DNA from 3 places in the Salmonella sp. HY31 genome. Region 3 is predicted to be linked to each of the others. Evidence: predicted binding sites of a transcription regulator. Region 3 holds the regulator's gene; each other region holds the start of a gene.

Region 1 (8,227 bases), 610 kb from region 3:
AGCCGTCTTTTGCTGAGGCTTCGTGGTAGCCCGGACGATAGTCGGCATTAAATGCGTGCCCTGCATCGGGATAGACCACGATTTCCGCCTTCGCGTTAGCGGCGCGTAGCGCCTGACGCATGGTTTCCACGCTCTCCTGTGGAATACTGGTATCCTGCCCGCCGTATAAACCCAGTACCGGCGCGTTAAGATCGGTGGCAATGTCAACGGGATGCTTCGGCGAGTTGAGCGACGTGTCGCCCACTAGCTTGCCGTACCACGCTACCGCCGCTTTTAACTGTGGATTGTGCGCGGCGTACAGCCAGGTTATCCGGCCTCCCCAACAAAAACCGGTGATCATCAGCCGATGCGCATCCCCGCCGTTGCGCGAGGCCCAACTGGCGACGTGATCCAGGTCAGCAAGGACTTGCGAATCCGGTACCTTACCCACCAGCCCGCTCAATAATGTGGGTATATCGGCGAAATCATTGGGGTCGCCTTCGCGGAAATAGAGTTCCGGCGCGATGGCGAGATAGCCTTCCAGCGCCAGCCGTCGGCAAATATCGCGAATGTGTTCGTGTACGCCAAAAATTTCCTGCACCACAATGACCACAGGCAGCGCACTGTTGTTCGCTTTTGGTTTGGCGTAATAGGCTGGCATGTCGTCGCCCTGAGAGGGAATTGACGTTACCCCCGCGCTAATGGCCTCATCAGGGGTATGAATCATCGTAGGGGCAAGCGGGGAGGCTGCAGGTGCAAAGCCGGATGGATGTGTCGTTGTCATGGTATTCTCCGTACCCTTAAAAAATAGCGCAATCTTAACTATAGACAGTGTGTAACAAACCACATTGCCTTAAAGCGGCTATCTTTTGTGCAATGCCTGGCGATATTGATTATTTATTGTGATGCACATCACTTTTTAATGGTAATTGAATGCAATTGTTTTACGCCATAGTGATTGCTGTCACGAAAATATCTTTATGTCTTAGGTAAAGTGTCTCTTTGCTTCTTCTGACAAACCCGATTCACAGAGGAGTTTTATATGTCCAAGTCTGATGTTTTTCATCTCGGCCTCACCAAAAACGATTTACAAGGGGCCCAGCTCGCCATCGTCCCTGGCGATCCTGAGCGTGTGGAAAAGATCGCCGCGCTGATGGATAAGCCGGTTAAGCTGGCATCACACCGCGAGTTCACCTCCTGGCGCGCTGAGCTGGATGGCAAGGCAGTTATCGTTTGCTCTACTGGTATCGGCGGTCCGTCTACCTCTATTGCCGTGGAAGAACTGGCGCAACTGGGTATTCGTACTTTCTTGCGTATCGGCACCACGGGGGCGATTCAGCCGCACATCAATGTCGGCGACGTTTTGGTAACGACCGCATCCGTTCGTCTGGATGGGGCGAGCCTGCATTTTGCGCCGATGGAATTCCCGGCCGTTGCCGACTTTTCCTGCACCACTGCGCTGGTTGAAGCTGCGAAATCGATTGGTGCCACGACTCACGTTGGCGTAACCGCCTCTTCCGACACTTTCTATCCGGGTCAGGAACGTTACGACACCTATTCTGGTCGCGTTGTTCGTCGCTTCAAAGGTTCTATGGAAGAGTGGCAGGCGATGGGCGTGATGAACTACGAAATGGAATCCGCTACGCTGTTAACCATGTGTGCAAGCCAGGGTTTACGCGCAGGTATGGTGGCGGGGGTTATCGTCAACCGTACCCAACAAGAGATTCCGAATGCGGAAACGATGAAACAAACTGAAAGCCACGCGGTGAAAATCGTCGTGGAAGCGGCCCGTCGTCTGCTGTAATTCCCCTCTCTTTTGCAAAGGCCGACGTGTTCGGCCTTTTCTTTTTGCGTGGCGCCTCGCAGGAAATTCCTTTTAAACTGGACGTTTATACAGCACAATTCTATTTTGTGCAGGACTGTGTGGTTCCAGGGGGAGGCGTTGTGGATATTACTCTTATGATAAGTGCCGTCGTGGCGCTGGCGGCTGGGGCGGTTATTGGCTGGCTGGCGACGAAAGCGCACGCCGATCAAATCCGCGCCGAGCTTATCGAAGAACGGCGGGAGCTGGATATCGAACTGAGCGCAGCCCGGCAGCAATTAGCGCAAGAAGCGCACTGGCGTAGCGAATGCGAGTTACTTAATAACGAACTGCGTAGCCTGCACAGTATTAATACCTCTCTGGAAGCCGATCTACGTGAAGTCACGACCCGTCTGGAAGCGACTCAGCAACACGCGGAAGACAAAATCCGTCAGATGATCAACAGCGAACAGCGTTTAAGCGAACAGTTTGAAAATCTGGCGAACCGTATCTTTGAACACAGTAATCGTCGTGTAGACGAACAAAACCGACAAAGCCTGAATAGCCTGCTGACGCCGCTGCGTGAGCAACTGGACGGTTTTCGCCGTCAGGTTCAGGAGAGTTTTGGCAAAGAAGCGCAGGAGCGGCATACGCTGGCGCACGAAATTCGTAACTTGCAGCAGCTTAATGCGCAGATGGCGCAGGAAGCAATCAACCTGACGCGCGCCCTGAAAGGGGACAATAAGGCGCAGGGAAACTGGGGCGAAGTTGTGCTGGCGCGGGTACTGGAGGCATCCGGACTGCGTGAAGGCTACGAATACGAAACCCAGGTCAGTATTGAGAACGATGCGCGCTCGCGGATGCAGCCGGATGTCATCGTCCGCTTGCCGCAGGGCAAAGATGTCGTCATCGACGCTAAAATGACGTTAGTCGCCTATGAGCGTTACTTTAATGCTGAAGATGACTATACGCGCGAGGCTGCTTTACAGGAGCACATCGCCTCGGTGCGCAATCACATTCGCTTACTGGGGCGTAAAGACTATCAGCAGCTTCCCGGGCTCCGCTCGCTGGACTATGTTCTGATGTTTATCCCCGTAGAACCCGCTTTCCTGCTGGCGTTAGATAAACAGCCCGAACTGATAACCGAGGCGCTGAAAAATAACATTATGCTGGTAAGTCCCACGACGCTACTGGTGGCATTACGGACAATCGCCAACCTGTGGCGCTATGAACACCAGAGCCGCAATGCGCAGCACATCGCGGACAGAGCCAGTAAGCTCTACGATAAAATGCGGTTGTTCGTTGATGATATGTCAGCGATCGGCCAGAGTCTGGATAAAGCGCAGGATAACTACCGCCAGGCGATGAAAAAACTCGCGTCGGGGCGTGGCAACGTTTTGGCGCAGGCGGAGGCCTTCCGGGGGTTAGGCGTGGAAATCAAACGCGAGATTAATCCGGATTTAGCGGAACAGGCCGTTACGCAAGATGAAGAATATCGTTTACGATCGATTCCTGAAGGGCGACAAGACGAACATTATCCCAATGATGAACGGGTGAAGCAGCAGTTAAGTTAACCCATACGGAGTAGTTTAGTCCTGGCGCAGAGTAGGGCAAATTGGCCCAATCTGTTACACTTCTTGAACATTTTTATCGATAAGCAGGCACTGAGATGGTGGAAGATTCACAAGAAACGACGCACTTTGGCTTTCAGACCGTCGCTAAAGAGCAGAAAGCTGACATGGTGGCCCACGTTTTTCATTCTGTGGCGTCAAAGTACGATGTGATGAATGACTTAATGTCATTTGGCATTCATCGTTTGTGGAAGCGCTTCACCATTGATTGCAGTGGCGTGCGTCGTGGACAAACCGTTCTCGATTTAGCGGGCGGTACGGGCGATCTTACCGCGAAATTTTCACGTATGGTCGGGGAAACTGGCAAAGTTATCCTGGCGGATATTAATGATTCTATGCTCAAAATGGGACGTGAGAAGCTGCGTAATATCGGCGTGATCGGCAACGTAGAGTATGTGCAGGCGAATGCCGAAGCACTGCCTTTCCCTGACAATACGTTTGATTGCATTACCATTTCGTTTGGTTTGCGCAATGTAACGGAAAAAGAAAAAGCTCTGCGGTCAATGTTCCGTGTGTTGAAACCCGGCGGACGTTTACTGGTGCTTGAATTTTCTAAGCCTATCATTGAGCCGCTGAGTAAAGCGTATGACGCCTATTCTTTCCATATTTTACCGCGTATTGGCTCGATGGTCGCGAACGATGCGGATAGCTATCGGTATCTCGCGGAATCCATCCGTATGCATCCCGATCAGGATACCTTAAAAGCCATGATGCAGGATGCCGGATTTGAGAGCGTGGATTATTACAATCTGACGGCGGGCGTTGTGGCATTGCACCGTGGTTATAAATTCTAGGAGGGTGGAATGCCTTTTAAACCCTTAGTGACCGCAGGAATTGAAGGTCTCCTCAATACGTTTCTGTATCGTTCGCCAGCGCTGAAATCAGCCAGAACGCGCTTACAGGGAAAAGTACTGCGTGTGGAGCTCAAGGGATTTTCGACGCCATTAGTCCTGGTATTCAGCGAACGCCAGGTTGATGTGCTGGGGGCATGGGAAGGCGAAGCGGACTGTACGGTAATCACACAAGCTGGCGTTTTGCCAAAACTACGCGATCGTCAGCAGTTGGCCGCGCTGATTCGCAGCGGCGAACTGGAAGTGCAGGGCGATATTCAGGTCGTGCAAAATTTTGTGGCGCTCGCCGATCTCGCCGAATTCGATCCTGCGGAGCTGTTGGCGCCATACACTGGCGATATTGCGGCGGAAAGTATCGGTAAGGTCCTGCGTGGCGGGGCTAAATTCCTGCGCCACGGGTTTCAGCGCCAGCAGCGTTATGCCGCTGAAGCGATCACTGAAGAGTGGCGTATGGCGCCTGGCCCGCTGGAAGTCGCATGGTTTGCAGAAGAAACCGCGGCTGTTGAGCGCGCCGTAGAGGCTCTGACCACACGGCTGGAAAAACTGGAGGCCAAATGACGCCAGGTGAAGTACGGCGCCTATATTTCATCATCCGCACCTTTTTAAGCTACGGCCTTGATGAACTCATTCCCCGAATGCGTCTTACACTGCCACTCCGGTTATGGCGCTATTCGCTGTTCTGGATGCCAAACCGGCATAAAGATAAATTGCTGGGTGAACGATTAAGACTGGCGTTGCAAGAGCTGGGGCCGGTCTGGATCAAATTTGGTCAGATGCTCTCCACGCGCCGTGACCTGTTCCCGCCGCAAATCGCCGATCAGCTCGCGTTGCTCCAGGATAAAGTCGCGCCATTCGATGGTCGGCTGGCGAAAGCCCAGATTGAAGAAGCGATGGGGGGATTACCTGTCGAAGCCTGGTTTGACGACTTTGATATCCAGCCTTTAGCGTCGGCGTCAATCGCCCAGGTACATACCGCGCGATTGAAATCAAACGGTAAAGACGTAGTCATTAAAGTCATTCGCCCGGATATTTTGCCGGTAATTCAGGCAGACCTGAAATTGATTTATCGCCTTGCCCGTTGGGTGCCACGCCTGTTGCCGGATGGGCGTCGTCTGCGCCCGACGGAAGTGGTGCGTGAGTATGAGAAAACGCTGATCGATGAGCTGAATCTGCTGCGGGAATCGGCCAACGCGATTCAGCTACGGCGCAATTTTGAAAATAGTCCCATGCTGTATATCCCGGAGGTGTACTCCGATTACTGTAGCCAGAACATGATGGTGATGGAGCGGATATACGGCATTCCGGTTTCGGATGTGGCGGCGCTGGAAAAGAACGGCACCAACATGAAACTGCTTGCGGAACGCGGGGTCAAAGTTTTCTTCACCCAGGTTTTCCGCGATAGCTTTTTCCATGCGGACATGCATCCGGGAAATATTTTTGTCAGCTATGAACACCCTGAAAATCCGCAATATATTGGCATTGATTGCGGTATCGTCGGGTCGCTAAACAAAGAAGATAAGCGCTATCTGGCAGAAAACTTTATCGCGTTCTTTAATCGCGATTACCGAAAGGTGGCGGAGCTGCATGTCGATTCAGGCTGGGTTCCACCAGATACCAACGTTGAAGATTTTGAGTTTGCCATCCGCACTGTCTGTGAACCTATCTTTGAAAAGCCGCTCGCGGAAATCTCGTTTGGTCATGTGTTGTTAAACCTTTTCAATACAGCACGTCGATTTAATATGGAAGTCCAGCCGCAACTGGTGTTGTTGCAGAAAACATTATTGTATGTTGAAGGGGTTGGGCGGCAACTTTATCCTCAGCTTGATTTGTGGAAAACGGCGAAGCCGTTTCTTGAGTCATGGATCAAAGATCAGGTGGGTATTCCGGCTCTCACGCGGGCTCTTAAAGAAAAAGCGCCGTTCTGGGTCGAAAAAATGCCAGAAATACCTGAACTGGTGTACGACAGTTTGCGCCAGGGCAAATATTTACAGCACAGTGTTGATAAGATTGCGCGCGAGTTACAGGTAAACCATGTGCGTCAAAGTCAGTCTCGTTATTTATTGGGAATTGGCGCAACGCTGTTACTGAGCGGGTCATTTTTACTCGTCAACCGTCCTGAATGGGGATTGATGCCTGGCTGGCTCATGGTCGGCGGCGTAGTTGTCTGGCTGGTTGGCTGGCGTAAAACTCGTTGAGATTTTTATCGCTCAACGCCGGTTGTGTCACGCAGGTACATATTATCACTCGAGGCAGTTCTCAGGCCGCAAGTCAATGTCGTCCCGGTCGTATGTAAAAGTATGTGAATAGGGCGGGCGAAAGCGGCTAACAAAGAGGCAGCGCGAAGGATAATGTGTATAATGCGGCCCTAATAATTCATCATCTATCACAGAGGAACATGTATGGGTGGTATCAGTATTTGGCAGTTGTTGATTGTTGCCGTCATCGTCGTACTGCTGTTCGGCACCAAAAAACTCGGTTCCATCGGTTCCGATCTTGGCGCGTCTATCAAAGGCTTTAAAAAGGCCATGAGCGATGATGATGCCAAACAGGATAAAACCAGTCAGGACGCTGATTTTACCGCTAAATCTATCGCGGATAAGCAAGGCGAAGCGAAAAAGGAAGACGCTAAAAGCCAAGATAAAGAGCAGGTATAATCCGTGTTTGATATCGGTTTTAGCGAACTGCTGTTAGTGTTCGTTATCGGCCTCATTGTGTTGGGGCCGCAACGATTGCCAGTAGCGGTAAAAACGGTAGCGGGCTGGATTCGCGCGTTGCGGTCCCTTGCGACAACGGTTCAGAATGAACTGACTCAGGAACTGAAACTTCAGGAGTTCCAGGACAGTCTGAAAAAAGTCGAAAAGGCGAGCCTGGAAAATCTGACTCCCGAACTGAAAGCATCTATGGATGAACTGCGTCAGGCCGCAGAGTCGATGAAACGCACCTACAGCGCTAACGATCCCGAACAAGCGAGCGATGAAGCGCATACCATCCATAATCCGGTGGTAAAAGGGAACGAAACGCAGCATGAGGGCGTCACCCCTGCCGCCGCTGAAACACAGGTGAGCGCGCCGGAACAAAAGCCGGAGCCCGTTAAAGCTAACGTGCCTGAGTCGACGGAAACCGCCTCCGTAGCCACGATAGACGCCGAGAAGAAATCCGCTGCGCCTGTTGTCGAATCTTCCCCCTCGTCGAGTGATAAACCGTAAACATGGCTGTAGAAGATACTCAACCGCTTATCACGCATCTGATTGAGTTGCGTAAGCGCCTGCTAAACTGCATCGTCGCAGTACTTCTGATTTTTCTGGCGTTAGTTTATTTCGCCAATGATATTTATCATTTAGTCGCCGCACCGCTGATTAAACAGATGCCGCAAGGGGCGACAATGATTGCGACGGATGTGGCGTCGCCGTTTTTTACGCCTATCAAACTCACCTTCATGGTGTCTTTGATCTTATCCGCGCCTGTCATTTTGTACCAGGTTTGGGCCTTTATCGCCCCGGCGCTGTATAAGCATGAGCGCCGCCTGGTCGTACCGTTGCTGGTATCCAGCTCGCTGCTTTTCTACATTGGTATGGCCTTCGCCTATTTTGTCGTATTCCCTTTGGCCTTTGGTTTCCTGACGCATACGGCGCCGGAAGGGGTACAGGTTTCGACGGATATCGCCAGCTATCTTAGCTTTGTCATGGCGCTATTTATGGCCTTTGGCGTAGCCTTTGAAGTGCCGGTGGCGATAGTGTTGCTATGCTGGATGGGCATCACCACGCCGGAAGATTTGCGTAAAAAACGACCTTATATCTTGGTCGGGGCATTCATTGTGGGAATGCTGCTTACGCCGCCGGATGTTTTCTCGCAAACGTTGCTGGCGATACCGATGTACTGCCTGTTTGAAATTGGCGTTTTCTGCTCACGCTTTTATGTCGGTAAGCGACGGACGCGCGACGAAGATAACGAGGCCGAGACCGAAA
Region 2 (8,227 bases), 2.1 Mb from region 3:
TCTGGAAGTAACCCAAAGTAGCGGATACAGATATTCTCAACTTTAAATAAAAGGCCATATTAGTTATTATTTTGGGCTAGTCACCCAGTATTTTTAGCACCTTACTTATAAATGCCAGGACTTCCATCACCCCATTTTTACGTAGAATGATGTAATCTGCTGCCATAACACTCTTTCAACGAACTCACATAAGATTAAAATGACGACCATAAGAATAGCTATACCGATAATACGAAGCAGTTTTTCTCATAGCTGGGGAGACAGGTACTTTTAGCGTTGAGCTCGACCTCAACGCTAATTTTCTTCAGTAGTGATTTAACCACCTAAGTTACTGTTTTTTTTGATATTTCAGGCAATCTCGTTGATCAACGCCTGTAACTGTTTTCCGTTCCTGACTAACTCAGCCCTTGCTGTTGGACTAAAACTATCAAAAGCAGGCAATTATACAGGTGATGTATGTACCCCTTACCTGATGCTACTCACAATGCGAAAGCGCCGACGATCGACGCGTTGTCAGGATGCCGCGATAAACAACTCGCGTAGCTGATGCAACTGGTCGCGAATTTGCGCGGCTTCTTCAAACTCCAGATTTTGCGCGTGCTGCATCATTTGCCCTTCCAGCTCATGAATTTTCTGCTGCAACGCTTTCGGCGTCATATCCAGTTCGACAATCCCGGCTTTTGCCGTAGAACGGCCCTTGCCTTTCCCCTTCGCTTTGGTTTTCGCAATGTTCTGCCCCAACGCCAGGATGTCGACCACTTTTTTGTTCAGTCCCTGCGGAGTGATACCGTGTTCTTCGTTGTACTTCTGCTGCTTCTCGCGACGACGCTCGGTTTCACCAATCGCCTTCGCCATCGACGGCGTGATTTTATCGCCATACAGAATCGCTTTACCGTTAACGTTACGCGCCGCGCGACCTATGGTCTGAATCAGGGAACGTTCGGAGCGCAGGAAGCCCTCTTTATCGGCGTCCAGAATCGCCACCAGCGAGACTTCCGGCATATCCAGCCCTTCGCGCAGCAGGTTAATCCCCACCAGAACGTCAAACTCGCCCAGACGCAAATCGCGGATGATTTCCATGCGCTCCACGGTATCAATATCCGAGTGCAGGTAACGCACGCGCTCGCCGTGCTCTTCCAGATATTCGGTCAAATCTTCCGCCATCCGTTTGGTGAGCGTAGTGACAAGGACGCGTTCATTAATGACCGCACGTTGACGGATTTCGGAAAGCAGATCGTCCACCTGGGTTGCCACCGGACGCACTTCAATGATCGGGTCCAACAGCCCGGTCGGTCGCACGACCTGATCCACCACCTCATCACCAGATTTCTCCAGCTCATAGTTGCCAGGCGTGGCGGAAACATAGATGGTTTGCGGCACCAAGGCTTCAAACTCTTCAAACTTCAGCGGACGGTTATCCAACGCCGAAGGCAGACGGAAGCCATACTCGACCAGCGTCTCTTTGCGCGCCCGGTCGCCGCGATACATGCCGCCTATCTGCGGGATCGTGACGTGGGACTCATCCACTACCAGCAGTCCATCGGCGGGCAGATAATCGAACAAGGTTGGCGGCGGTTCGCCCGGCCCACGACCCGACAGGAAGCGGGAATAGTTTTCAATGCCTGAGCAGTAGCCCAGCTCGTTCATCATCTCTAAATCGAACTGCGTGCGCTGGCTTAATCGCTGCTCTTCAAGCAGCTTATTATTCGCCAACAGGACCTTACGCCTGTCCGCCAGCTCATCTTTTATCTCTTCCATCGCCTGCAGAATACGCTCGCGCGGCGTCACGTAGTGCGTTTTGGGATAGATGGTATAACGTGGCACCGTTGACTCTACCTGCCCGGTTAACGGGTCAAACAGCGACAGACGTTCCACTTCTTCATCAAACAGCTCAACGCGTAGCGCAATGTCGTCAGATTCAGCCGGGAAGATGTCGATCACTTCGCCGCGCACGCGAAAGGTGCCGCGCTGAAAAGCTTGATCGTTACGGGTGTATTGCAATTCCGCCAGCCGACGCAAAATTGCACGCTGGTCAATCAGCATTCCGACCGTCAGATGCAGCATCATTTTCAGATAGAGATCCGGATCGCCCAGCCCGTAAATAGCGGACACGGAAGCCACCACCACGACATCGCGTCGCTCAAGCAGAGCTTTCGTTGCCGACAACCGCATTTGCTCAATATGTTCGTTTACCGAAGCGTCTTTTTCGATAAACGTATCCGAACTTGGCACATACGCTTCCGGCTGATAGTAGTCATAGTAGGAGACGAAATACTCCACCGCGTTTTCCGGGAAAAACTCTTTCATTTCGCCGTAGAGCTGCGCCGCCAGGGTTTTATTGGGCGCAAGCACCATCGTTGGCCGCTGCAAGTCAGCAATGACGTTGGCAATGGTGAATGTCTTCCCGGAGCCGGTTACGCCCAATAGCGTCTGATGCGCCAGCCCGTCCTCCAGTCCCTCTTCCAGGCGACGTATAGCGTCCGGCTGATCGCCAGAAGGTTTAAAAGCGGAATTCAGTTTGAACGGTTTACTCATGGGCGGCTACCTGAAGGTGTGAGCGGGCAGGTGTATAATTTTACTCCTGGCGGTGAATATTGCCAATAAAAAATACTGGATGAAAAAACAGTAACACTTTAATGTATAGTGGCTATCGGCAAATAACCCACGCCGTCGCGAGGCAAAATGTAGACAGTCGCGGAATAAAATTCCAGCAGCATGCGGTTATCCCCAGACCAGAGTCTTTTTTAACATTTGTCAAGACGTATGATGAAAGTTTTATGTCAATGCCTCCCCCTTCCTTTACAACCATTGATTTTATATAACTCGCTGTCTAAAAAGGGATATTTTCTCAAGCCGTCTTTCGCGCCAATTTAGTCGCAGGCCGCGTCGCCTCTCGCTTACGTTGTGTTTTCTAACTCTAATACACAAGGTTATCCACAGGAATAGTGGATAACTGCTTCCAGCCCGTATCCCCTGCCGCCTGGCAAAATCAGCGCCGGACGTTTTCGCCGGGCGATAAAAAAAAATTATCGCTATTTTTGGCTGATTATTGGCTAACGTAGCGGGAAAAACTGATGCGTACACGCTCACATTTTGCACATTTTTATCAGGATGAAGCCAGGAGGGTCTGGCGAAAGAACAGCAGGATCGTCTGATCCTGCAAGAAGGCGGTTTTTAAGCGAGGTTATGACCGCTCCAGGGGGCTAAGATCAAGATACTGTCCTGTTGCAGCCTGAGAGGGGGAAACGCCCAGCCACGGAATTTCCCCTAATAGCGGGGCCGGTATGACGCGGCGAAGCGTAGCGAGATATTCACTATGACGCGCGCCCGGCGGCTGTACGTCGTTGGCTATCCATCCGGCAAGCGGCAACCCGGCCTGTTTTACCGCCAGCGCCGTCAGCATGGCGTGATTAATACAGCCCAGCTTGACGCCAACGACCAGAATCACCGGCAACCGCTCCGCCTGTACCCAGTCGGCAAACGTCAGTGTGGCAGAGAGCGGCGTAAACCAGCCGCCTGCCCCTTCTGTCAACACCCAATCTGCCTGCGCCTCCAGCGTTCGCAATCCGCGTGATAACACCGCCGCCTCTATCGTCCGGCCTTCGTCGGCGCTAACGATGTGGGGAGAGGTAGGCTCGGCAAAAGTATAAGGATTGATAGCAGAATAAGGTTGCGGCAGGCTGCTGTTACGCTGCAAGGCCAACGCATCGCTATTGCGTAGCCCGTCGGTTGTCATTTCGCTGCCGGAAGCGACGGGCTTATAGCCTACGGTTTGATAACCTAACTGCGTTGCGGCCTGCAATAAGGCGCAACTGGCGACCGTTTTACCGACTTCGGTATCAGTACCGGTGACGAAATAGCGTTTAGTCACGTTCAATCACTCCCATAAAAAGATGGTACGTCAGCGGATATTTCCCCTGCCGCTGCGGCCATGCCAACTGAATTTTTCTAAGCCGGGCGCGGGTTAACACATCAGACTCCCGCCCTTCATGAAGATGAGTGGCGCCAATTCCTTTGAGCGAGCGCATCGCGCTCAGGGCATCCTCAAACCACAATGTCATCGCCTGAGTATGACGATACGCCCGCCAGCCGCGTAGCGCGTGGTCAATTGCCTCTTCCGGCAAAAAGCTATTCGCGTGAGCGCGATTATCGACGGCCTGCCATGCCTGACGCAGTTCCGGCAACGATCCCTGGCACAACGTGGTAAATGCCACCACGCCGCCGGGCCGTACGACCCGGTACAACTCGCTCAACGCGTCGCGTAAATCACCGCACCACTGGACCGCCAGGTTGCTCCAGGCCAGGTCAAAAATGCCGGCGTCATGGGGAATCGCTTCGATATCCGCCAGCAAATAGTGATGCGCCGCCTTACGATCGCGCGCCTGTTGCAGCATCGGCAGCGAAAGATCCAGGGCAGTCACTTCGCTCCCCCGTTCACGCCAGTAACGGCTCATACGTCCGGGGCCACAGCCTGCGTCCAATACACTGGCAAAGTGACGGCCTGCCAACAGCGTCAGCAGCGCATCCGCGCTGTGTTGCTGCAAAGAGGCGTGCTGTTCATATTGCGATGCGGCCCGGCCAAACGCCGCCGCAATAGCCTGCTTATTCACCTGCGCCATGCAGCACCTCCAGCAGACGATCAATATCGCACGCTTCATGCGCCTGCGTTAACGTTAAGCGCAGGCGCGCCGTACCGACAGGCACCGTCGGCGGGCGAATCGCCGTCGCCCAGCATCCTTGTCGACGCAGCGCCTCCGCCAGGCGCAGCGCGCGGCTGTTATCGCCCACCATTAACGGCTGGATGGCACTATGGGCATTCAGTAGCGTAAATCGGGACGCGTTAACGCCCGCCCGAAAGCGCTGAACCAGAGCGGCGAGTTTTTCGCGCCGTTCACAACCTTCATCGCTACGGATCACGGCCAGCGAGGCGCTTAACGCCTGCGCCTGCGCGGGGGGCATACTGGTGCTGTAAACCAGATGACGGGCGAATTGCAGCAGATAATCCGCGACGCTTTCCGAACAGAGCACCGCGGCGCCGCTGACGCCAAATCCTTTACCGAAAGTCACCACCAGCAACTCAGGCTTCACCCCCTGTTGCCAGCAGGTGCCCCGCCCCTCATCGCCAGTCACGCCGATGCCGTGCGCATCATCAACCAACAGCCAGGCATGATGCTTGTGGGCAATGTGCTGGATTTCCGCCAGCGGCGCGCTATCGCCGTCCATACTGTACATACCTTCCGTCACGACCAGTTTCTGACCCAGGCAGGGCGATTGCAGTAAACGCGACAGATGCCGCGTATCATTATGGATAAAGCGACGAAGCTGCGCCGGACTCTGATTAGCGGCCTCCAGCAACGAAGCATGACTCAACCTGTCGGCCACAATCCGGTCGTTTTTTTTCATTAACGCGGTAATAACCGCCTGATTCGCCGCAAAGCCAGAGATAAACAGCAACGCGCGCGGATATCCTAACCATTGCGCCAGTTCCTCCTCTAACGCCTGGTGCGCCACGGAATAACCGCTGATATGCCCCGACCCGCCGCTGCCGACGCCAAAACGCGTCGCCGCCTGTTGCCAGGCGCGAATGATCTGCGGATGCTGACTTAAGCCGAGGTAATCATTGCTGGAGAAGTTAAGATACTGTCGCCCGTTCGCTACCAGCCAGCGTCCGGCGCCCTGCGACACCACATAGCGGCGGCGCAACGTATCCGTCGCCCGACGCGCCGTCAGCGCATCGTCGACGCGTTGTTGCCAACTCATAATGCTGCCGCGTTGTAATAATCATCAGTGTCCGGCGTCATCAGCGTCTGCTCCAGACGTTGCTGCTGCTCGTTATCGCCCGCCAGCACCCTGGTCTGCTGCGGATTCAGTCCCAGCTTGCGGAATAACTGCAGATCCTTGTCCTCTGCCGGATTTGGCGTAGTTAACAATTTGCAGCCATAGAAAATCGAGTTCGCCCCGGCCATAAAACACATCGCCTGAGTCTGCTCGTTCATCTGTTCACGCCCTGCAGAAAGACGCACGTATGAGGTCGGCATCATGATGCGCGCCACGGCGATAGTACGAATAAAATCAAACGCATCCACGTCATCGTTATCCGCAAGCGGCGTGCCTTTCACCTTCACGAGCATGTTGATTGGCACACTTTCCGGCGGCGTCGGCAGATTCGCGAGCTGCAACAACAGTCCGGCGCGATCGTTGACCGTTTCGCCCAGACCGACAATGCCGCCGGAGCACACTTTAATCCCTGCTTCACGGACTTTTTCCAGCGTGTCGAGGCGCTCCTGATAGGTACGGGTGGTGATGATATTGCCGTAAAACTCCGGCGAGGTATCGAGGTTGTGGTTGTAGTAATCCAGCCCGGCGTTAGCCAGACGCTGCGCCTGGCTCTCGTTCAACATGCCGAGCGTCATACATGTTTCCAGCCCCATCGCTTTGACGCCCTGTACAATCTGCTCCAGATAAGGCATATCGCGTTCATGCGGATTCTTCCAGGCCGCCCCCATACAGAAGCGGGTCGAACCAGCGTTTTTCGCTTTGCGGGCGGAGTCCAGTACCTGCTCGACCTCCATTAAACGCTCGGCTTCCAGTCCGGTTTTATAGCGCGAGCTCTGCGGGCAGTATTTACAATCCTCCGGGCAGGCACCGGTTTTAATCGACAACAGCGTACTGACCTGTATCTGCTGTGGGTCGAAATGCTGGCGATGAATTTGCTGCGCTTCAAACAGCAATTCCAGCAGTGGTTTTTCAAATAATTCGGTTACTTGCGACAGTGTCCAGCGTGGGTGGCGAGCCATCGGGCTTCTCCAAAATATGTTGTTTGTTTTTGATATGGTGTAGACTCGTAAACCTAAATCTTTTTAATTTGGTTTACAAGTCGATTATGACAACGGACGATCTTGCCTTCGATAAACGCCATATTTGGCATCCTTACACTTCCATGACCTCGCCGCTGCCGGTATATCCCGTTGAGCGGGCCGAAGGCTGCGAACTGATCCTCGCCTCGGGCGAACGCCTGATTGAGGGGATGTCCTCCTGGTGGGCGGCCATTCATGGTTACAACCACCCGCAATTGAACGCGGCGATGAAATCGCAAATTGACGCCATGTCGCATGTGATGTTCGGCGGCATAACCCACAAGCCTGCGGTGAATCTGTGCCGTAAACTGGTCGCGATAACGCCTGAGCCGCTGGAGTGTGTCTTTTTGGCCGACTCCGGTTCGGTGTCGGTGGAGGTGGCCATGAAGATGGCGCTGCAATACTGGCGGGCGCGGGGCGAATCGCGTCAGCGTTTCCTGACGTTCCGCAACGGTTATCATGGCGACACGTTCGGCGCGATGTCAGTGTGCGATCCGGATAACTCCATGCACAGCTTGTGGAAAGGCTATCTGCCGGAAAATCTGTTCGCGCCGGCGCCGCAAAGCCGGATGGATGGCGAATGGGATGAAAGCGACATTGCGCCATTTGCCCGCCTGATGGCCGCGCATCGCCATGAAATAGCTGCCGTGATTCTGGAACCCATCGTCCAGGGCGCGGGCGGGATGCGCATATATCATCCACAATGGCTCAGGCGTATCCGTAACATGTGCGATCGCGAAGGCATTCTGCTGATTGCCGATGAAATAGCCACCGGGTTTGGCCGTACCGGCAAACTGTTCGCCTGCGAGCACGCCGGGATCGCGCCGGATATTCTGTGTCTCGGCAAAGCGTTAACCGGCGGCACCATGACCCTCTCGGCAACGCTCACCACACGCCAGGTTGCAGAGACTATTAGCAACGGCGAGGCGGGGTGTTTTATGCATGGCCCGACGTTTATGGGGAATCCGCTGGCCTGCGCCGCCGCCTGCGCCAGCCTGACGCTGCTGGAAAGCGGCGAATGGCGCCAACAGGTGGCGTCCATCGAGTCTCAGTTACGCGCTGAGTTAGCCCCCGCACAACGTTCGCCCTGGGTGGCGGATGTGCGGGTGTTGGGCGCGATTGGGGTGGTTGAAACCACACATCCGGTCAATATGGCGGCGCTTCAGCGCTTCTTCGTCGGGCAAGGCGTCTGGATCAGGCCGTTCGGCAAACTAATCTATCTGATGCCGCCCTACATTATTCGTCCAGAGCAGTTGCGCCGTCTGACCCAGGCGGTTAATGACGCGGTACACAATGAAACATTTTTTAGCCATTAATCAGCGGTAAGCGGCGCGGCTTCTGGCTACACTTCTGGTGAGTCAAAAGGAGAG
Region 3 (8,227 bases):
CCCTGCGTCGCGCTTTCAATCGTCAGACGGACATCAGAGGTAATCAGATCGGCAAGCATCTGATATATCTTCATCGTTTCTGCTGGTTCGGCATCGCCGGTATCACTGATATAGCCCTCATCCCGTAGCGTTAGCACTAATGAACTGAACACCGCCTTGTCGAAAAACTCCGGCGCGTTAATACCGTGCAGGACAGACAGACGTTGCGCCACGGTACGGCTTTCTTTCTCCAGCGTACTGCGGTTGATGGACGGATTGGCGCTCAACAGCCAGAACGTAATGGCATAACGCTGTAGCGTTTCGCGCGCGCCCGCCGCCAGCAGTTGCAGCGTACGGGAATGCGCCGGGTTGATATGCAGTTCGTCGTCCTGCACGGTAATCAGCCCCTGACGCTGCATTTCACTGGCCAGTGCGTCAATCACCGCAGCTAACTCCTCGCGCTCCCAGCGCAGGAACAGCTCCGCTTTTAACATCGGATAGAGCGCTTCAACATGCTGCTGCAACGCATCACGCGAAATGCGGCGATGCTGGGTGATAATCGCCGCCATCAGCGAAGGCATAATCAACATATGCGCGATGTTGTTGCGATAGTAGGTCATCAACACTGCCTGCTCGCGCGGCAGGATGATGATATCGCCAATGGTGTCTTTCTCGACCTCAAACTTATTCATCTGCAGCGCGTGAGCGATGAGCTCGTCAGCGCTGGCGGCAGGAACGGTTGAGTCCGTAGAATAAGGGACATTGCGCATCAGATCGAGATAACAATCGAGCTGCTCGGTAAGCTGCTCGCGGGTGAGCGAGCGCTGACGCGACGCCAACAGCGCGGTACAACACAGGTTCATCGCGTTTGCCGCGCCAGCGTTGTTAATACGCACCATCAGATCGGCGGCGATACTATTTACCGTCGGCGTCAGCCAGGCCGGGCGTATTGCCTCTATAGGGTCGATAGATTCGCGCCACTCCGGCACATGCTGATTCAGGTACGTCATAAGCGGCATCGGTTCGCCAAAGTTAACGTAGCCCTGACCCAGATTGCGCAGCTTGCTCAGACCGCGCAGCATCTGCGGCAGACTCTCTTTCTCTTTTGTCGCGCCGCGCAGTTCTTTAGCATAGGTTCCCACTTCCATGACGTGCTCATAGCCGATGTAAATAGGCACTAACGTAATTGGACGGGTACCGCCGCGCAGCATCGCCTGGATAGTCATCGACAGTGTGCCGGTTTTCGGATCTAACAAACGTCCGGTACGCGAACGTCCTCCTTCGACAAAATATTCTACGGAGTAGCCGCGGCTGAACAGCTCGCCCAGATATTCGCGAAAGACGGTGGAATAGAGTTTATTCCCCTTAAAGGTGCGACGAATAAAGAACGCGCCCAGACGGCGGAAAATCGGGCCAGCGGGCCAGAAGTTAAGGTTGATACCGGCGGCAATATGCGGCGGAACCAGTCCCTGATGGTACAGCACATAAGAAAGGAGCAAATAGTCCATATGGCTGCGGTGACAGGGCACATAGACGATTTCATGCCCGTCGTGCGCCAGTTGGCGTACGCGCTCGGCGTTATGCACGTTAATCCCCTGGTAAAGCCGGTTCCAGGTAAACCCCAAAATCCTGTCGGTCAAACGAATCATCTCGTAAGAGAAGTTCGCCGCGATCTCTTCCATCAGCGCAATGGCGTTTTGCTGCGCTTTTTCATGAGAGATTTTCTTACTGCGCGCTTCGTCTTCTACCGCGCGGGCGATAGCTTTCGAGGCCAGCAGTTTGTTAAATAGATCCTGACGGGCGGGCAGGCGTGGGCCAACAGCCGCCAGGCGCTGGCGAGCAAAGTGCATACGCGCCACGCGCGCCAGTTTCTGTGCGATGATTTTATCGGTGCCGTGTTCATCAGCCATGCGACGTAATGAGACGGACGGCGAGAATCGGACAAAGCTATCGCGACCCAGCCAGGAGATGGCAAAAAATTTCTGTACGCCGTTCAGCATACGTAGAGGCGGGTTCTCTTCTCCCTTTTCACGACCCGGAGCGCGGCCAAACATCACGGAAACGGGCACCATCTGCACGTCCAAAGCCGGATTACTACGATGCAGATCGAGATAATCGTGAAAAAGTTTCACCGACTCTTCTTTTGGCGTGTAATACGTAAAGACGCGCGGGCCGCCGTGAATAAATACATAGCGCGGCAACAGCGCGCCGTCGATCTCCAGCGGCTCCAGCGGATCCGGGAGATCGTGCGCCAGACATTGAGCGCGCAGCGTCAGTAAGTCCGCTTTTGAGTTGTATGGCAAGACATACATAATGGGACGAGAAGTATCGAGCCCCAATTCCTGAGCGGGTTCCGCCGGAATAGACTTGCTTTTTACCAGTATGCTTAATGGTAAATTCAGTAATTTGTAGTAAATTCGTGGCCAGCCGGACATAAACGATGTAAAGCCTCTGGTTAATAATGCAAATGCGCTGCAAGGATATCAGAAAGTTTAGCGAATTTCTGTTGTATCCCGTCATACTTCGCGCTGCGTTACGGTAGTCCGAATCGTGCGGGGCAACCGTATAATGTCATTGACGTTAATAATGTAAAAAGGTTCTTTTGATGGCCAATAATACCACTGGATTTACCAGAATTATCAAAGCGGCAGGGTATTCCTGGAAAGGATTTCGCGCCGCATGGACTCACGAAGCTGCGTTTCGCCAGGAAAGCCTCGCGGTATTGCTGGGCATCGTCATCGCCTGCTGGCTGGATGTGGATGCGATTACCCGTGTGTTATTGATAGGTTCCGTTTTACTTATCATGATTGTTGAAATCCTCAACAGCGCTATTGAAGCGGTCGTTGATCGCATTGGTTCTGAATACCATGAGCTTTCCGGCCGCGCGAAAGATATGGGATCGGCTGCGGTACTGCTGTCTATTTTCGTTGCCCTGATGACCTGGGGCATCCTGTTATGGTCACATTTTCGATAAAGGTTCCAAATTTTATAAATCTCTTGTTTTTTGCGCCGTTTGTGGTTCCAAAATCACCTTTAACTGTATATACTCACAGCATGACTGTATATACACCCAGGGGGCGGAATGAAAGCGTTAACGGCCAGGCAACAAGAGGTGTTTGATCTCATTCGGGATCACATCAGCCAGACAGGTATGCCACCGACGCGTGCGGAAATCGCGCAGCGTTTGGGGTTCCGTTCCCCAAACGCTGCGGAAGAACACCTTAAAGCGCTGGCGCGCAAAGGGGTGCTTGAAATCGTTTCCGGCGCATCGCGAGGCATCCGTCTGTTACAGGAAGAAGAGGACGGATTACCGCTTGTCGGGCGTGTCGCGGCGGGCGAGCCGCTTCTGGCGCAGCAGCATATTGAAGGCCATTATCAGGTCGATCCTTCTTTATTCAAACCCAGCGCCGATTTCCTGCTGCGCGTGAGCGGTATGTCGATGAAAGACATCGGTATTATGGATGGGGATTTGCTGGCGGTACATAAAACGCAGGACGTGCGCAATGGCCAGGTGGTTGTCGCTCGCATTGACGATGAAGTGACAGTAAAACGCCTGAAAAAGCAGGGCAATAAAGTGGAGCTGCTGCCGGAAAACAGCGAGTTTACACCGATAGTGGTGGATCTGCGCGAGCAAAGCTTTACGATTGAAGGGCTGGCGGTAGGTGTTATTCGCAACGGGGAATGGTTGTAATCTCTTAATCTCCTTGTACGCCGCCATCCGGCAATCTTGTAGCCTGATGGCGCTGTGCTTATCAGGCCTACGGGAATGCAGTTGCTGAAATGATTAATTTGTAGGCCGGATAAGGTGTTACGCTGCCATCCGGCAATGCGCACGTTTCGTTTAACTCCTTGTCAGGCTTTTCTCCATGCCGTTTTTTACCTCTTCTGATAAAGCTCTCTGGCGTCTTGCGTTGCCGATGATTTTTTCTAACATCACCGTTCCCTTACTGGGACTGGTCGATACGGCGGTGATTGGTCATCTGGACAGCCCGGTTTACCTGGGCGGTGTGGCGGTGGGCGCGACTGCCACCAGCTTTCTTTTCATGCTGCTGCTATTTCTACGTATGAGTACTACCGGGCTAACGGCGCAGGCATTTGGCGCCAAAAATCCACTGGCGTTAGCCCGGGCGCTCATTCAGCCGTTGTTACTGGCGCTGGGCGCTGGCGTGATGATTGTGCTATTTCGCACGCCGCTTATCGAGCTGGCTTTACATATTGTCGGCGGGAACGACGCTGTCCTGGTACAGGCGAGACAATTCCTTGAAATTCGTTGGCTAAGCGCTCCCGCGTCACTGGCGAATCTGGTGCTGCTCGGTTGGCTGTTAGGCGTCCAGTATGCGCGGGCACCCGTTATCTTGTTGGTCGTGGGCAATATCCTCAACATCACGCTCGACCTGTGGCTGGTGATGGGGCTTCATATGAACGTGCAGGGTGCCGCCCTGGCGACGGTCATCGCAGAATATGCCACGTTACTGATCGGCTTCATGATGGTGCGTAAAGTTCTCCATCTCCGCGGCGTGTCGCTGGATATGCTAAAACAGGCCTGGCGCGGCAACGTGCGCCGTCTTTTGGCGCTCAATCGCGATATCATGCTGCGCTCATTGCTCCTTCAGCTTTGTTTTGGCGCAATCACGGTGTCAGGCGCGCGGCTGGGCAGCGATATTATCGCAGTAAATGCAGTACTGATGACATTACTCACCTTTACGGCCTATGCGCTGGACGGCTTTGCTTATGCGGTAGAAGCGCACTCCGGTCAGGCTTACGGCGCGCGTGACGGTAGCAAGCTACTGGATGTCTGGCGAGCGGCGTGTCGCCAGTCAGGAATTGTGGCCTTGTTGTTTTCCACAGTCTATGCCCTGGCAGGCGAACATATTGTCGCGTTACTGACCTCATTGCCGCAAATACAGCTACTGGCGGATCGGTATCTTCTCTGGCAGGTGGTATTACCGCTGGTGGGCGTATGGTGCTATCTGCTTGACGGCATGTTTATTGGCGCGACGCGCGCCGCCGAAATGCGCAATAGCATGGCGGTCGCTGCGGGAGGATTTGCGCTAACGCTCTTCGCCCTGCCGGTATTAGGAAATCATGGTTTATGGCTGGCATTAACCGTGTTTCTGGCGCTTCGCGGTCTGTCGTTGGCCCTTATCTGGCGTCGTCACTGGCGCGAGGGTACATGGTTTGCCAGTCGTGACGGTTAAAAATTCTGAATATAAAACCGAAGTCCGAATTCCTGCCTACAATTACTATCACGTCCAGCAGAAATTGCAGTGCATTTGGGCGAATAACACTTGCTATTCCTAACCGAATGATGAGGACAAGATGATGAATAAAGACGAAGCCGGCGGTAACTGGAAACAGTTTAAAGGTAAAATGAAAGAACAATGGGGCAAACTGACCGATGACGATATGACCGTTATCGAAGGTAAACGCGATCAGCTGGTAGGTAAAATCCAGGAGCGTTACGGTTACCAGAAAGATCAGGCGGAAAAAGAGGTTGTTGACTGGGAAACCCGTAACAACTATCGCTGGTAATACGTTTTCCCCTACCAGGAGTACATGGATGTGCTTCCCACTGTTTGCTTATGAATGCGGGCGGCACCCTCTCTATTGTCGCCCGTTTCCCGTTTTGGCTAGCGCGGTTTTTTCTTCACCAGCACCGAGTGATCGTGACTGCACTCACCCGGATGGCGGCACGCTTCCACTTCTACGCACTCGGGGCACAGGCCGTGCGCCTCGATAACGTTATGTCGTAGCGCAAATCCCATTTTAGCCGCTAGCGTATGCATGATGTCTTCCACGCCCTCTGCACACTCTTCCTTCACCACGCCGCAACGATCGCAGATAAACATGGCCGAGCTGTGCGTTGGCTGATCGAACAGGTGGCAAACCACGTAACTATTGGTGGATTCCACTTTATGGACAAAACCCTGTTCAAGCAAAAAATCCAACGCGCGGTAGATGGTGGGCGGTTTGGCCTGTGGTTCCGTTTCGCGCAGCAAATCGAGCAGATCGTATGCGCTGATCGCGCCCTGTTGCAGGCTCATCAGGCGCAGCACTTCGAGGCGCTGAGGCGTCAGGCGCACGTTGCGCTGCGCACAGAGTTTTTCAGCTTGCGCCAGTAACTCTTGCGTTGTGGTCTTTTCCATGTAGCACCTCGAATGGCATGAAAGTCTAATCTGCTACTTTACCACGAGCTGCTTAAAACTCTGAAATTACCCCGCAACAATATATCGCCTGCTAAGCTTTTCCGGATCAGTATTCTCATCTATACATAATGAGGGCCGATATTATAACAACAGGCTTTAATATCACTATTTCACAGCAATAGTTCGCCTCTGCCCTGCAAGACGTGGCGGAGAGATTACTTCACCTGATAATAAGATGGGCTAACTGTGAACAAAGACGTCAAACTTTCACTAATTGCTATCGCGGTCTCGCTTTGTATGGCAAAGCAGGCGAGCGCCGCCAATACCTGGACAGAAGCGCGTAATGACGCAATGGGCGGGACGGGCGTAGCGTCCGCGAATTATGGCAGCGGAGTACTGTTAAACCCGGCATTACTGGCAAAAGCCAAACCGGAAGACAATATCACTGTTGTCCTTCCTGCAATCGGCGTCCAGATTACCGATAAAGACAATCTCCAGGATGAAATTGATGATATCAGCGATAAAGTGGATTACTACGATGAGGTCATCGATAACCTTACGCTGGGGCAAATTCTGCTCAATCCGCGCGGCGTGCTGAATCAATTTCAGGGGGCCGCGCGCGATTTGGCCGATGAGCTGGAATATCTCAACGGAAAAACCGCCCGTGCCAATGCCGGCGCCGGGTTGGCGGTAAGTATTCCAGGACAAACGCTTTCCGTGGCGTTTATCGCCAAAGGTTATGCGCATGGGCGCGTGAGTTCGTCCATTGATCAGAACGATATTCAGTATCTGCGCGATATCCAGCATGATGAAAGTATCGCGCTTCGTGAAGCAGGACGCGCTGCCCTGCTGGGGTCTGATGAAATTACAAAGCATTTAAACTCTACCGCGTCGGGGCGGGTAGCGATTGTGTCTGACTACGGTATTGCGCTGGCGAAGCAGTTTGCGGTGGGCGACGTGCCTGTTTCCATTGGCGTTACGCCAAAACTGCAAAAAACCTGGCTCTATAACTACACCACGTCAATTTATAACTACGACAGTAGCGACTGGAATAGCAGCCGTTATCGTAATGACGATACTGGCTTTAACGTTGATGCGGGGCTTGCTGCCGATGTCGGTGAAAACTGGACGTTGGGGCTGAGCGGGCAAAATCTGGTATCTCGCGATATCGATACGAAAGATATTTATATTACCAATGGTATGACGGGAGAAACTACCAACTATAAAGATACATACCAAATCCGCCCCCTGGTCACTGCGGGCGTCGCATGGCATAACGATTTGCTGACCGTAAGCGCCGATGGCGATCTGACGGAAACGAAAGGCTTTAAGAGCGAAGACAATTCACAGTACGTTGGCGTTGGCGCTGAAGTCCGTCCGTTATCATGGCTGGCAGTGCGCGCAGGGTATCGTGCGGATGTGAAAAATAATGATAGCAATGTGGTTACTGGCGGTCTTGGCTTTGCGCCCTTTAACCGCGTACATCTCGATTTAATGGGGCTGTACGGCGAAGATGAAACCTGGGGGGCGGGCGTGCAGCTTACGATGACATTCTGAGGCGTTTTCACCGGAGGTGTAATGCCTCCGGTTTAGCGTTATGCCATAGCAGAGCTTTTTTCACCGCATAATCTTTATTCGCCGTGTGGCTACTGTATCTATTAAGGACTATTGTCTTCAACATGACGAATATGCAGCACAATTCTATCTTATAAAATAAGAAACACATCTTGCATAGTATGAGCAAATGAATAGTTAATATTATCTCTTTGTCATTCAGGTTGCGCTATCTGGTGAAGTGGATTCTTTATAATTTAATGAGTTATACGCTATCATTACTTGAATGATTGTCTTGTCGTTTAAAAATGCCCGCTAACCACACTCCCCATAGTATCAACAGATTATAAAAATAGAATAAGTTTCGACAGATTTTTTTCAAAGTTAGGGGGCTTCCACAAAAGTCTTATAAATTAACCATTACAGTACAATTTTGCAACAACCAAAAGGAGTATTTCCATGAAAGCGATGGTCTATTATGGCGAGCATGATATTCGTTTTGAAGAGCGTCAAAAGCCGCAGCTCCTTAATTCGGGTGATGTTATTAT

The links. Region 3 encodes LexA, which represses DNA repair genes until DNA is damaged. Its sites were predicted from a motif close to TNCTGTATGTACATACAGNA; they were not measured.
Region 1: a site for LexA is predicted at 1,859-1,878, ahead of rmuC (DNA recombination protein RmuC). Genes of this name have one in related genera too.
Region 2: a site for LexA is predicted at 2,609-2,628, ahead of uvrB (excinuclease ABC subunit UvrB). Genes of this name have one in related genera too.

Annotation. Positions count from the first base shown of each region.
Region 1 is NZ_CP170479.1:4,698,735-4,706,961, reverse strand. Features, by position in the region: gene ACE15A_RS22525 (dienelactone hydrolase family protein) at 1-763, opposite strand, end outside; gene udp (uridine phosphorylase) at 1,022-1,783, shown strand; gene rmuC (DNA recombination protein RmuC) at 1,924-3,354, shown strand; gene ubiE (bifunctional demethylmenaquinone methyltransferase/2-methoxy-6-polyprenyl-1,4-benzoquinol methylase UbiE) at 3,450-4,205, shown strand; gene ubiJ (ubiquinone biosynthesis protein UbiJ) at 4,215-4,820, shown strand; gene ubiB (ubiquinone biosynthesis regulatory protein kinase UbiB) at 4,817-6,457, shown strand; gene tatA (Sec-independent protein translocase subunit TatA) at 6,662-6,916, shown strand; gene tatB (Sec-independent protein translocase protein TatB) at 6,920-7,468, shown strand; gene tatC (Sec-independent protein translocase subunit TatC) at 7,471-8,227, shown strand, end outside.
Region 2 is NZ_CP170479.1:3,190,991-3,199,217, forward strand. Features, by position in the region: gene uvrB (excinuclease ABC subunit UvrB) at 514-2,535, opposite strand; gene bioD (dethiobiotin synthase) at 3,185-3,871, opposite strand; gene bioC (malonyl-ACP O-methyltransferase BioC) at 3,864-4,619, opposite strand; gene bioF (8-amino-7-oxononanoate synthase) at 4,603-5,760, opposite strand; gene bioB (biotin synthase BioB) at 5,757-6,797, opposite strand; gene bioA (adenosylmethionine--8-amino-7-oxononanoate transaminase) at 6,884-8,173, shown strand.
Region 3 is NZ_CP170479.1:476,973-485,199, forward strand. Features, by position in the region: gene plsB (glycerol-3-phosphate 1-O-acyltransferase PlsB) at 1-2,414, opposite strand, end outside; gene ACE15A_RS02280 (diacylglycerol kinase) at 2,585-2,953, shown strand; gene lexA (transcriptional repressor LexA) at 3,062-3,670, shown strand; gene dinF (MATE family efflux transporter DinF) at 3,846-5,177, shown strand; gene ACE15A_RS02295 (hypothetical protein) at 5,167-5,280, shown strand; gene ACE15A_RS02300 (CsbD family protein) at 5,302-5,511, shown strand; gene zur (zinc uptake transcriptional repressor Zur) at 5,610-6,125, opposite strand; gene ACE15A_RS02310 (conjugal transfer protein TraF) at 6,372-7,682, shown strand; gene ACE15A_RS02315 (zinc-dependent alcohol dehydrogenase family protein) at 8,139-8,227, shown strand, end outside.